One region of the Lysinibacillus sp. NPDC096418 genome, then DNA from elsewhere that is predicted to be linked to it. Evidence: riboswitches for the same ligand, from Rfam matches in the RefSeq annotation. Region 1 holds a riboswitch; each other region holds the start of a gene.
What was found. Region 1 has a riboswitch for lysine ahead of ACIQZG_RS01635 (aspartate kinase). Riboswitches for the same ligand answer to the same signal wherever they lie in the genome.

Region 1 (4,207 bases):
ACATCATGTTAACGGATGATAAAACGTACCCGTATTTAAAAATTACGAATGAAAAATATCCACGTTTGATCACAACTCGTAAAGTCAAAAAAGATAAGGCGAAATATTTCGGGCCCTATCCAAATGCCTATGCAGCGAGTGAAACGAAAAAATTGCTCGACCGTTTATATCCGCTTCGCAAATGTGTGCAGCTACCGTCAAAGGTTTGCTTATATTATCATATGGGGCAATGCTTAGCGCCTTGTGTGAAGGACATTGAGCAGCAAGTGTTTACGGATATGATAGAGGAAATGACGAAGTTTTTAAATGGCGGTGTCGAGACAGTAAAAAAAGAACTTGAAGAGAAAATGCTTGCAGCTGCGGAAAACTTGGAGTTTGAACGAGCAAAGGAATTTCGTGACCAAATCACCCATATCGAGACAGTAATGCAGAAACAGAAAATTGTTTCTAGCGATACGACGAACCGTGATGTATTTGGCTATGCAGTTGAAAAAGGTTGGATGTGTGTGCAAGTATTTTTTGTTCGTCAAGGTAAACTTATCGAACGTGACGTTTCTATTTTCCCGATTTACAGAGATGCGGAGGAAGAGTTTTTAACGTTTGTCGGTCGATTTTATGAAAAGCCGGAGCACATCAAGCCAAAAGAAATCTTCGTTCCGCAGGCAATTGATGAAGCTATATTAACAGAATTACTTGAGGTAAAGGTACTAACACCAAAGCGTGGGCAGAAAAAAGAGCTTGTCGATTTAGCAACTAAAAATGCAGAAATCGCGGTAATGGCGAAATTCCAACTCATTGAGCGACAAGAAGAACGCACTATTGGCGCTTGTGAGGCACTAGGTGAGGCGATGGGGATTGCTACGCCGTTACGTATTGAAGCATTTGATAATAGCCATATGCATGGAACGGATGCTGTGTCGGCAATGGTCGTTTTTATTGATGGTAAGCCAGCCAAGAAGGAATATCGTAAATACAAAACACGAACTGCTGCCAAACATGATGATTACGGAGCAATGCAAGAAGTTATTCGCCGTCGTTATACACGTGTGCTTAAAGAAAATCTACCACTGCCAGATTTAGTGCTAGTTGATGGTGGGAAAGGGCAAATAGAAGTTGCTCGGGAAGTATTAGAAGATGAACTCGGTTTATCGATTCCAATTGCCGGTTTAGCAAAAGACGATAAGCATAATACGTCTCAACTATTATTTGGTGAGCCACCTGAGGTTATTGCATTGAAAAGAACAAGTGATGGATTTTATTTACTGCAACGTATTCAAGATGAGGTGCATCGATTTGCCATTACGTTTTTACGCCAGCAACATGAAAAGCATGCTATTCAGTCTGTACTTGATGAGATTGAAGGTGTTGGACCAAAGCGCAAACAACAGCTACTCAAACATTTTGGCTCGGTCAAGAAAATCCGTGAAGCTAGTGAGCTTGAGCTTCAAGAAGCAGGTATGCCTGTTAACCTAGCAAGTAACATATATGCGTATTTTCAGCAGGAAGCATTGTCAAAGGAATAGACATGTGCTAAGGTAAGGTCAATTAAATAATTTAAATAGTCACTATTTTTAGTGATGATAGAGGTGCAAGATTCAATAGTAGCTCATTAGAGGATGAACAAATCCGTTGATAATGTGTGAAAGGGGAGCTTGCCGAAGTAGGACATCGTTGTTTCCGATGTCGTGCTGGTTTTGCATTTAAGAGATGTAAGACTGTCGAATCTTTACGTTTCGGAGAGCTATCACACATGAGCAAGCTTTTTATTTGTACATGTTGCAGGCAGCTATTCACGCTATGTGAAGGCTGCCTTTTTTTCGTTCAAACGAATCAATAATATGGAGGAGGAATGGCAGATGGGAAGTATCGTATTGAAATTTGGTGGGCCAGCGACGGCATCAACGGAACGTATACAAGAAGTAGCGAAAAAAGTAATTGCTGAAAAAAATCGTGGTTTTGATGTTGTTGTGGTGACAGCGGCAATGGGACGTACGACAAAGGATTTAACAAGAATGGCGAGAGAGTTATCAGATGATGTGTCGAAGCGTGAGCTAGATGTATTGTTATCAACTAGCTCACAATTAACGAGTGCGTTATTTGCGATGGCACTCATGGAATCAGGCTATGATGCTGTGTCATTAACAGGTTGGCAAGCTGGCGTGCAGACGGATGCTGTTCATCATAATGCACGCATTGAAAACATTGATGTAAAAAGAATTGAAGAACATTTTATTCAAGGCAAAATTGTAGTTGTTGCCGGTGAACAAGGGATTGATGAAGAGCAGAATATTACGACGCTTGGGAAGGGCGGAGCTGAAACGACGGCGATTGCGATTGCCGCGGCCCTTAAATCTGAACGAGTAGATATTTATACGAATGTAGATGGTGTGTATACAGCTGACCCAAGCTACATACCAGCCGCACAAAAATTAAAAGAAATTTCTTATGATGAAATGTTAGAGCTGTCCAATCTAGGCTCGCATATTTTACATCCACGGGCTGTGGAGCTAGCGAAAAAATTCCAAATGCCTGTAATTATTCGCTCAAGTGTAATGGACGTAGAAGGTACTATATTAAAGGAGGAAGTTGAAATGGAGAAAAACTTAATAGTACGTGGGGTGGCCTTTGAATCAGATATTATCCGTTTGACGGTTGGATATGATGCCTATTCTGACGCTTCTTTAGCGGATATGTTTACGACACTTGCAGAAAACCACATTAATGTCGATATCATTGTACAAGCAATTATTGATGGCGTAAAACCGTCTGTGTCATTTTCAATTATGAAAGACGAATTTGCAGAAACTCTACGCGTGCTTGAGGATAGTAAATTATCGCTAGGTTTTAGTTTTGCTGATTTTGAAGTAGGTTTATCGAAAGTATCTATTATCGGCTCAGGAATGGCATCGAATCCTGGGGTTGCAGCCCGCATGTTCGATCGTTTACGCCGTGAAGACATTCCTGTAAAGATGGTGAGTACATCAGAAATTAAAGTATCTGTCGTTGTGCTACAAGATGATATGATTCGTGCTGCAAATGCATTACATGAGGAATTCAATTTAGAAGAAGCGCTACATGCATAACGTTAAAGCTATTATTTCCTCAAACGGAATAATAGCTTTTTATATTTGAAAAATTCGTGAAATACTAAATTTTACGATAAAAAAATAGTTTGTCCATTTTTGTTGGGCTATAATGACAATATGTATCATTTTGGAAGAACGTAGAATAAATATTCAGCAGCTAAGAAATTATTATAGGAGGGATAGTGTGGCGTTATTTAGCGTGTTTCATAAACCTGTGCAAGAAGCAGTAGAGAGTAATCATAATGAAGAGTTACAACTATTGAAAAGACGAGTATTGGAATTAGAAATCGATCAAGAAATAGTCGATATTAAAAATGCTATTTTAGACTTTGTATTAGCCCATATGGAATTAATTAATTTTCAAACGGCCTTAAAAGTTCTTGATGTATCTCGTAGTGTAGGCGATATTTCGGCGATGAGTGAAGAAATGTCATCGAATTCAGAGGAAATGCTGGCAGTTGAACAAAACGTCAATCGTAACATTCAGCAAATCAAAAGCCATTCCATCCAGCTAGTTGAAGAAATGGAAGCTTCAATTGCTAAAGGGGAAACCGTTCAAAAATTATTAGGGAATGGGGCTAGCTCCACCGAGGATTTGAAAAATGAACTCAACAAAATGAATACTATAGGTTTGAGTGTGACAAGTATTGCCGATCAAACTCAACTCCTGTCATTAAATGCATCGATTGAAGCGGCACGAGCGGGCGAGCATGGCAAGGGCTTTAGTGTTGTCGCAATGGAAGTGGGGAAACTAGCGAGTAGCTCAAAAGATTCATTAGCGGGGATGACGTCAATTCGCCAAATAATCGATGAAAAAACAAATCATACGACAGAGAATATAAAGCAAGTCGAACATTATTTTGTGGATTATTTAAGTAGTATGAAGCAAAATATTTCAAATCTAGCAGAAATGAGTAAGAATATTGAAGAAGCTGCTTACGGTATTCAACAAATGACTGAAGCCTCTGAAGAGAATGTCATAGCAGTGGATCGTTTAGCACAAACGACAACAACACTATCTCATACAAGTGACTTTACGAATGTGATCAAAAGTCAAGTGGATGAAATGTTAAACGCCATTGCTCCGACGATTAAAAAACCAACTGAACAAACTGTTGTAA
Region 2 (4,207 bases), on a different contig from region 1:
TTCGCCACAAGTGTTTTCAATTCCACAGGAGTCCATATTAGAAGTGCCAATTCGTCATCCTGAGCGTGAGGAAGTTGATGCACTGGGTATGAAATGGTATGCAGTGCCGATTATTTCGAGCATGCGCATCCAAATGGCGGGTATCGATTTTCAGGCAGCACCTTTTAATGGTTGGTATATGGGTACAGAAATAGGTGCACGCAATTTAGCCGATCATGACCGCTACGATATACTTCCAGCTATAGCTAACATTTTCGGGCTTGATACAACAAAGCAAGCATCACTTTGGAAAGACCGTGCACTTGTAGAGCTTAACATTGCCGTGTTGCATTCCTTTAAAGAAGACGGTGTGAGCATTGTCGATCACCACACAGCAGCACAGCAATTTAAGCTATTTGAGGAGGCTGAGGCTACTGCAGGGCGTGAATTTACTGGGAACTGGAGTTGGCTTATTCCACCGTTATCGCCAGCAGCAACGCATATTTTTCACAAACCGTATGTGAATGTGTACAACACACCAAATTATTTCTACCAAAAGCCACCCTATTAAGTAAAAAAGGCATCTCATCGTAATATAGATGAGATGCCTTTTTATAACTAACTAATTCACATATTCATTTTTGGAAGCCCTCATAGCACTTGCAAATAGTAATAACACCACAACAATAAATAGCCAGCCTGCAATGTCCCAGCCGCCGAGTAGATCGTGTAAATAGCCAAATAATATAGGACCAGAGGCAGCAAGTAAATAGCCGGCAGACTGTGCAAAGCCTGATAAATCAGCAGCTTCGTAGGCTGTACGCGTTCGTAATGTAAATAACATCATAGCCAGTGCGAACGAAGCACCGCCAGCTAGTCCTAAAAATACCATCCAAAGAACAGCCAAACTTGTCCACTCCATGACTAGACCGATAAAGCCAATTAAATAAAACGCTGTAAAAATTATTACGAGTGGGCGTTGAGATTTCATTTTACTAGCGAAAATAGGTGTAAGAATAGCCATTGGAATTTGTGAGAACTGCATTGCTGAGAACATCCATCCAGCACGCTCTGCTGGTAAGCCTTGAGCTATATAGATTTCAGGAATCCAAGCAGCAGTTGTGTAAAATAGTAGAGATTGTAAGCCCATGGCGCCAGTTACTGCCCAAGTTACTGGGGATTTCCACAATGGGATACGAGCGTTCGTAGTAGCAACAGTGGATTCAGGATTATTGAACTTCAATTGTGGAATCCAAATAAGTATTGTGATGACAACAAGGACAATAGATAGTGCGAGCGCTCCTTGCCAGCCAAATGATGAATTAGCAATCGGATAACTAATACCCGCTCCAATACCTGCGGAAAGGTTCATTGACATTGTGAAGCAAGCCATTAGTAAACCGACGTGATAAGGAAATTTCAATTTTAGAAGGCCTGGAATTAGTACATTCCCAAAAGAGATTGCAACGCCAATAAGTATCGTTCCGAATACAAGTAATTCCGTTGTACCAAGTGAGCGCAATACGATACCAAGCGCCAGCAAAATTGTTGATAATAGTAATGTTAATTCTAGTCCAAGTTTGCGTGCCACAACAGGTGCAAATGGTGACACCACTGCAAAGGCCAGCAATGGGATGGTCGTTAAAAAGCCTGCCAATACATTAGATATACCAAGTCCTTCGCGAATGAAGGAAATTGATGGACCAACGGCAGTTAGTGGCATACGTAAAGTAGAGGCTATAAATATAATACCAATGACAAGTAATAATGTCGTACCTGTCCAGCTTATTTTTTTACTAGAATAAGTAGAGTGTTCATGAGTCGTCAAAGTTAAGACCTCCTGAATTAAAAGTTATAATTCGAATCACTATATCATTTTATCATACTAAAAAAAATGGTAGAAAGTTCACAAAATACTGAATATTATTATGTGCATTGAAATGTATATTGGTATATGTTAAGATTTATACATCATAAATTTAATAAATTAATGCCTCATGTTTGTATTGAGGTAGAGGTCGCGTTATTTAAGAGTATGCTAATGGAAATGACAAGCATTAATGAAATTAGCTGAAAGGAAATATCGCCGAAGTGTGAAGGGACTTGAAAACTTCATGCTGGGGCTGTCTCCGAAAGGAACAGAACTGTCACGTTTTGATCGACGTGTTGTGCTATCGAGTTTTAAAGAACAGAGGAATTCTACTTAGCCATCGCATCGTGTTGTGATGGTGTTTTTTTGCCTCTAAAAAGGAAGGAAGCAAATAACGTGAGTGAGATAAAAGTAAATCAGTTAGGGAATAAAGCTCCGAAACTGAAAAAAGAATTGAAAAGTCGTCATATCACTATGATTTCTCTTGGTGGAACAATTGGTACAGGGCTATTTTTAGCAAGTGGTGGTGCAATAGCTCAGGCAGGTCCTGGGGGTGCGCTACTAGCCTATGCATTAATCGGGGTCATGGTGTACTTCTTAATGACAAGTCTAGGTGAGATGGCCGCATATATGCCATCCTCGGGTTCATTTAGTACGTATGCTACAAAATTTGTCGATCCAGCATTGGGCTTCGCACTTGGCTGGAACTACTGGTATAACTGGGCAATTACAATTGCAGCAGAAATTGCAGCTGTATCGCTTATTATGAAATATTGGTTCCCAGATAGCTCTTCTGCATTATGGACAGTCATGTTCATTGCAATTGTTTTAACATTTAACTTATTATCTGTAAAAAGCTATGGTGAAAGTGAATATTGGTTTTCGATGATTAAAGTCGCAACGGTAATAGTATTCATCATCGTCAGCATACTAATGATTTTCGGTATTTTAGGTGGACAAGCTCCGGTAGGCTTTACGAATTTCTTCATTAGTGATGGGCCGTTCCATGGTGGTTTCTTAGCGACATTCGGTATCTTCTTGGCAGCAGGTTTCTCGTTCCAAGGGACAGAATTATTAGGGGTTACGGCTGGTGAAACAGATGACCCAGGTAAAAACATTCCAAAGGCTGTAAAATCAGTTTTCTGGCGTATTATTTTATTCTATATTTTAGCGATTGCTGCAATCGGGATGTTGATTCCATTTACAGATGAGCGTTTACTATCTGAAGATATTGCTGTATCACCGTTTACATTAGTATTCGACCGCTTAGGTATTGCTTTCGCCGCTTCATTTATGAATGCGATTATTTTAACGGCGATGCTTTCGGCAGGTAACTCAGGGCTTTACGCAGCGTCACGTATGCTATGGAATCTTGCAGTAGATGGGCATGCACCGAAAATTTTCATGAAACTTAGCCGTCGTGGTATTCCTATTTATGCGTTACTAGTGACATTAGCAGTAGGAAGTTTAGCGTTTCTTGCCTCATTCTTTGGTGATGGCGTTGTCTATATGTGGTTACTGAACGCTTCTGGTATGTCAGGCTTCATTGCATGGCTTGGAATTGCGATAAGTCACTATCGTTTCCGTAAAGCATTTGAGGCACAAGGTTTGGATCTAAAATTACTGCCGTATAAATCGAAATTATTCCCGTTTGGTCCGTTATTCGCCTTTACGGTATGTATGATTGTTGTTTTAGGTCAGAACTACACAGCCTTTGTGGGAGGAACAATTGACTGGTATGGTGTGCTTGTATCATACATTGGTATTCCACTGTTTTTAGCGCTTTGGTTTGGCTATAAAATAAAAAATAAAACAAAAATTGTTCCACTGAAAAATTGTGATTTAACTGTGGAGAAATAAAGAGAACGAGGTGCACCTACGCACCTCGTTTTTTATTGTTAAGGAAACTATAGATTTTTTATTTTTGGATAACCTAGGGCATTGTCGCCGTCTAGGCTAAAGCACTACATCCTCGAGCGAAAGTGGTGAAGCGTTTACTTTCGCAAGTAGCTGTCGGATGTAAACGAGCGCTTTAGCGCATTTGTTATGCAAAAATCGTCTGCCAAAGCAGATAAATATTCAAGCTAACAACAATTGCTACGACAATCCAGCCGAGAATGGAAGTGATTTTATGATTCACTAGGCCACCCATAATTTCTTTTTTACTCGTAAACATGACAAGGGGGACAAGAGCAAAGGCTATCCCGAATGACAAGATCACTTGACTTAAGACAAGTGCATGAGTTGCATTTACACCAGATGCAATTATGGCAAGTGGTGGAATCATTGTAATGGCACGACGTAAATAAAGTGGAATTCGTCTTCTGATAAATCCCTGCATGACAACATCTCCAGCTA
Region 3 (4,207 bases), on a different contig from region 1:
AGGTGAGTTCATCGTTGAACTTGAAACTGATAAAGTAAATGCAGAAATCATTTCTGAAGAAGCTGGTGTGTTAACACAAATTCTTGCTGGCGAAGGTGATACTGTTCTTGTAGGACAAGTAATCGCAGTTGTAGAGGCTGGCGAAGGTGCAGCACCTGCTCCAGCAGCAGCAGTTGAAGCTGTGGCAGTTCCAACTCCACAAGCAGCACCTGCACCAGTAGTAGAAGAAACTTCTGGTGAACGCGTTATCGCTTCTCCAGCGGCACGCAAGCTTGCTCGTGAAAAAGGGATTGACCTTGCAGCTGTATCTCCTGTAGATCCACAAGGTCGTGTACGTGTACAAGACGTAGCGGCACACGGAACTGCACCAGTAGTAGCAGCACCAGTAGCAGCAGCTCCTAAAGCGGTCGTTGCAGTTGACGAATCACGTGTAACGGTTGAAAAAATGAGCCGTCGTCGTCAAACAATTGCAAAACGTCTATTAGAAGTTAAACAATCAACAGCTATGTTAACTACTTTCAACGAAGTCGATATGACAAATGTGATGGCACTTCGCTCTCGTAAAAAAGACCAGTTCTTTGAATCAACAGGTTCTAAACTTGGTTTCATGTCATTCTTCACAAAAGCAGTAGTTGCAGCTCTTAAAAAATATCCATACGTGAACGCTCAAATTGTTGGCGATGAAATCCACTTAAACAACTTCTTTGATATTGGTGTAGCAGTATCTACTGAAGAAGGACTAGTTGTACCAGTTGTACGCGATGCTGACCGTAAAAACTTCTCTGAAATTGAAAACTCAATTGCAGACTTAGCGAAAAAAGCACGCGACAAAAAATTAGGTCTAAATGACTTATCTGGTGGCTCATTCACAATCACAAATGGTGGTGTATTCGGTTCATTAATGTCAACACCAATTATGAACGGTACACAAGCAGCTATCCTTGGTATGCACTCAATCAAAAAACGTCCAGTTGAAGTTGACGGTGAGGTTGCAATCCGTCCAATGATGTACTTAGCATTATCTTATGACCACCGTATTATCGATGGTAAAGATTCTGTAGGTTTCTTAAAAACAGTTAAAGAGCTTCTTGAAAACCCAGAAGATTTATTATTGAATTCATAATTTTAAGTTACGAAAGTGCTACGAGACAAACTTGTTTCGTAGCACTTTTTTTGTACTAAGACTTTTATGATAGGAAAATCTAAATGGATTCTTGCTATTAAATTTAAAAAAGTCAGAAAAATGATGAAATTATCTTGACTAAAAGTGTGATGCTATAGTAGTATCTATTTATCAATTAAATATTTTCACCTCACGTTCTATGTGAGGTAGAGGCGCGATATTTATTAGTTCATTGTTGAGTATAAGCAAGCGTAGACGCAATGGAGAAGGAAATGTCGCCGAAGTATAAAAGGAGCTCGTACTTTTATACTGGGTCTGCAATTAATAGTTGCAGGACTGTCCTAGTAAATCTAATTCCAGTTTACTAGGTTGTGCTATCTCGGAAACATGGAAGTTATAGTGAGGATTTGGGCAACTGCTGATAACGTACGACCTAAGTTCTAAACTTAGGTCGTTTTTTTCATACAGTTGTCTTATTTTTTTACAGAAAAGGAGAAGATTTCATGAAGAGAAAATGGTTATTATTCATGTTAACAGTAATGACTGCCATTATGTTAGCTGCCTGTGGCACTAGTGACAAAAAAGAAGAAACGGCAGGTGGAAGTGCTACAACTAAAGAAGGGGGCGAGCTTCGAATTGGGATGGAAGCTGGTTACCCGCCATTTAACTGGACGCAACAAGATGATTCAAATGGAGCAGTGAAAATTGCAGACAATGCTGAATATGCAGGTGGGTATGATATTCAAATGGCTAAAAAAATAGCTGAGGGTTTAGGGAAAGAATTAGTAATTGTTAAAATGGAGTGGGATGGTTTAGTACCAGCACTTCAATCAAAAAAAATTGATGCCATTATAGCAGGGATGTCTCCAACAGAAAATCGTAAAAAAACGATTGACTTCACAGAAAACTATTATACATCTGATTTCGTAATGGTTATTAAAAAAGGCAGTAAATATGAATCAGCTGAATCAATTCAAGACTTTTCAGGAGCTAAAATTACTTCTCAGTTAAACACTTCTAACTATGATGTTATCGATCAAATCCAAGGAGTTAAGAAACAAACAGCAATGGAAAGCTTTCCTGCAATGCGTGTAGCATTAGAAGCAGGGAAAATCGATGGTTACGTAGCGGAACGTCCAGAAGGAATTTCTGCACAAGCTGCTAATGACAAATTCACGTTTGTGTCATTTGAAGATTTCGGAATCATTGTGAAAAAAGGCAGTAAATATGAAGATGCAACATCAATGCAAGATTTCTCAGGTGCTAATGTAACAGCACAGTTAAACACTTCTAATTACGATGTAATCGATCAATTCGATGGCGTTAACAAACAAACAGCAATGGAGAGCTTCTCTGCGATGCGTGAAGCATTAGAAGCTGGAGAAATTGATGCATACGTTGCTCCACGTTCTGAAGGAATGTCAGCACAAGGTGTCAACGATAACTTTAAGTTCATATCATTTGGTAAAGGTTTTGATACTGATATTGCTAATACTTCTATTGCCGTTGGTATTCGTAAAGGTGATACGAATCTAGAAAAAATCAATGGAATACTAAAAGGTATTTCTGAGGACGATCGTCAAAAAATTATGGAAGAAGCGATTCTTCAACAACCGGCAGCACAGTAATACAATTTGCACGGACTATATGTATAGTCCGTGTTAGTTTTATAAATGAACAAGCAATTGTTGCGTTTTTAGGGGGAACAGCATGAGTATAGAATGGATTCTTTCAATTATAGAAAACAACTGGCAGATGTTTTTACGAGGGGCGTATTATACGTTATTAATATCTATTATTAGTACAATTATTGGTGCATTTATCGGATTTTTCATTGGAATTATGCATACCATTCCAACACGTAAAAAGAACGTAAAGCATTATGTTTTAAAGCTTTTTAATTTTATACTGAAATGTTACGTTGAATTTTTCCGTGGTACACCAATGATTGTACAGGCAATGGTAGTTTACTACGGATTAGATATGGCATTTGGTATTGATATGCACTTTATTACTGCTGGTATTTTAGTAGTTTCACTTAATACAGGAGCGTATATGGCTGAAATTGTTCGAGGTGGTATAGTATCCATCGATAAAGGACAATACGAAGCTGCTTCTGCAATAGGTATGAATCATTTGCAGATAATGATTCACGTAGTATTACCACAAGTTGCACGTAACATTTTACCTGCTACGGGTAATCAGTTAATTATGAACATTAAAGATACAGCGGTATTAAGTGTTATCGGCGTAACAGAATTATTCTTCCAAACAAAGTCGATTTCGGGTAATAACTTCCGTTACTTTGAATCATTTTTTGTAGCGTGTGTACTGTACTTCATCATGACATTTACAGCTTCACGCATTTTACTGTATGTAGAAAAACGACTTGATGGACCAGATGCTTATAAAAAAGAACAAAAAGAAATTATATAGGGGGACGAACAAATGGCAGTCATTCAAATTGAACATTTAAGTAAATCATTTGGCCGTAACCAAGTGTTAAAGGATGTGAATTTCCAAGTCCAAAAAGGGGAAGTAGTTTGTCTGATTGGCTCGTCAGGCTCTGGAAAATCGACACTTTTACGATGCATCAACTTACTCGAAACGCCAAGTGGTGGAAGAATCATTTATAAAGGTGAAAATATATTAGATGAAAAGCACAATATTCAAGAATATCGTACTCATTTAGGAATGGTATTTCAACAGTTTAATTTATTCAATAACCATAATGTCTTGAAAAATTGTACAGTTGGACAAGTGAAAGTATTGAAGCGTTCAAAAGAAGAATCTGAAAAAGTAGCGTTGAAATATTTAGAAGTTGTAGGTATGTCTCAGTTTGTCAACGCGAAGCCTCGACAGTTATCTGGTGGTCAAAAACAGCGTGTTGCAATTGCGCGTGCATTGTCCATGAATCCAGAAGTAATGCTATTTGATGAACCGACTTCAGCGCTTGACCCTGAAATGGTAGGGGAGGTATTGAAGGTAATGCGTCAACTAGCCAAGGAAGGCAATACAATGCTAGTTGTTACGCATGAAATGGAGTTTGCGAAAGAAGTAGCAGACCGAGTTGTCTTTATGGAT

Region 2: another riboswitch for lysine. It lies ahead of ACIQZG_RS08925 (amino acid permease); the one in region 1 lies ahead of ACIQZG_RS01635 (aspartate kinase).
Region 3: another riboswitch for lysine. It lies ahead of ACIQZG_RS23605 (transporter substrate-binding domain-containing protein); the one in region 1 lies ahead of ACIQZG_RS01635 (aspartate kinase).

Annotation. Positions count from the first base shown of each region.
Region 1 is NZ_JBIWEY010000001.1:340,690-344,896, reverse strand. Features, by position in the region: gene uvrC (excinuclease ABC subunit UvrC) at 1-1,523, shown strand, start outside; lysine riboswitch at 1,574-1,752, shown strand; gene ACIQZG_RS01635 (aspartate kinase) at 1,857-3,083, shown strand; gene ACIQZG_RS01630 (methyl-accepting chemotaxis protein) at 3,271-4,207, shown strand, end outside.
Region 2 is NZ_JBIWEY010000007.1:140,978-145,184, reverse strand. Features, by position in the region: gene ACIQZG_RS08935 (nitric oxide synthase oxygenase) at 1-550, shown strand, start outside; gene ACIQZG_RS08930 (CynX/NimT family MFS transporter) at 602-1,807, opposite strand; lysine riboswitch at 1,984-2,161, shown strand; gene ACIQZG_RS08925 (amino acid permease) at 2,246-3,709, shown strand; gene ACIQZG_RS08920 (Nramp family divalent metal transporter) at 3,894-4,207, opposite strand, start outside.
Region 3 is NZ_JBIWEY010000057.1:12,368-16,574, forward strand. Features, by position in the region: gene odhB (2-oxoglutarate dehydrogenase complex dihydrolipoyllysine-residue succinyltransferase) at 1-1,123, shown strand, start outside; lysine riboswitch at 1,323-1,508, shown strand; gene ACIQZG_RS23605 (transporter substrate-binding domain-containing protein) at 1,627-2,751, shown strand; gene ACIQZG_RS23610 (amino acid ABC transporter permease) at 2,834-3,559, shown strand; gene ACIQZG_RS23615 (amino acid ABC transporter ATP-binding protein) at 3,572-4,207, shown strand, end outside.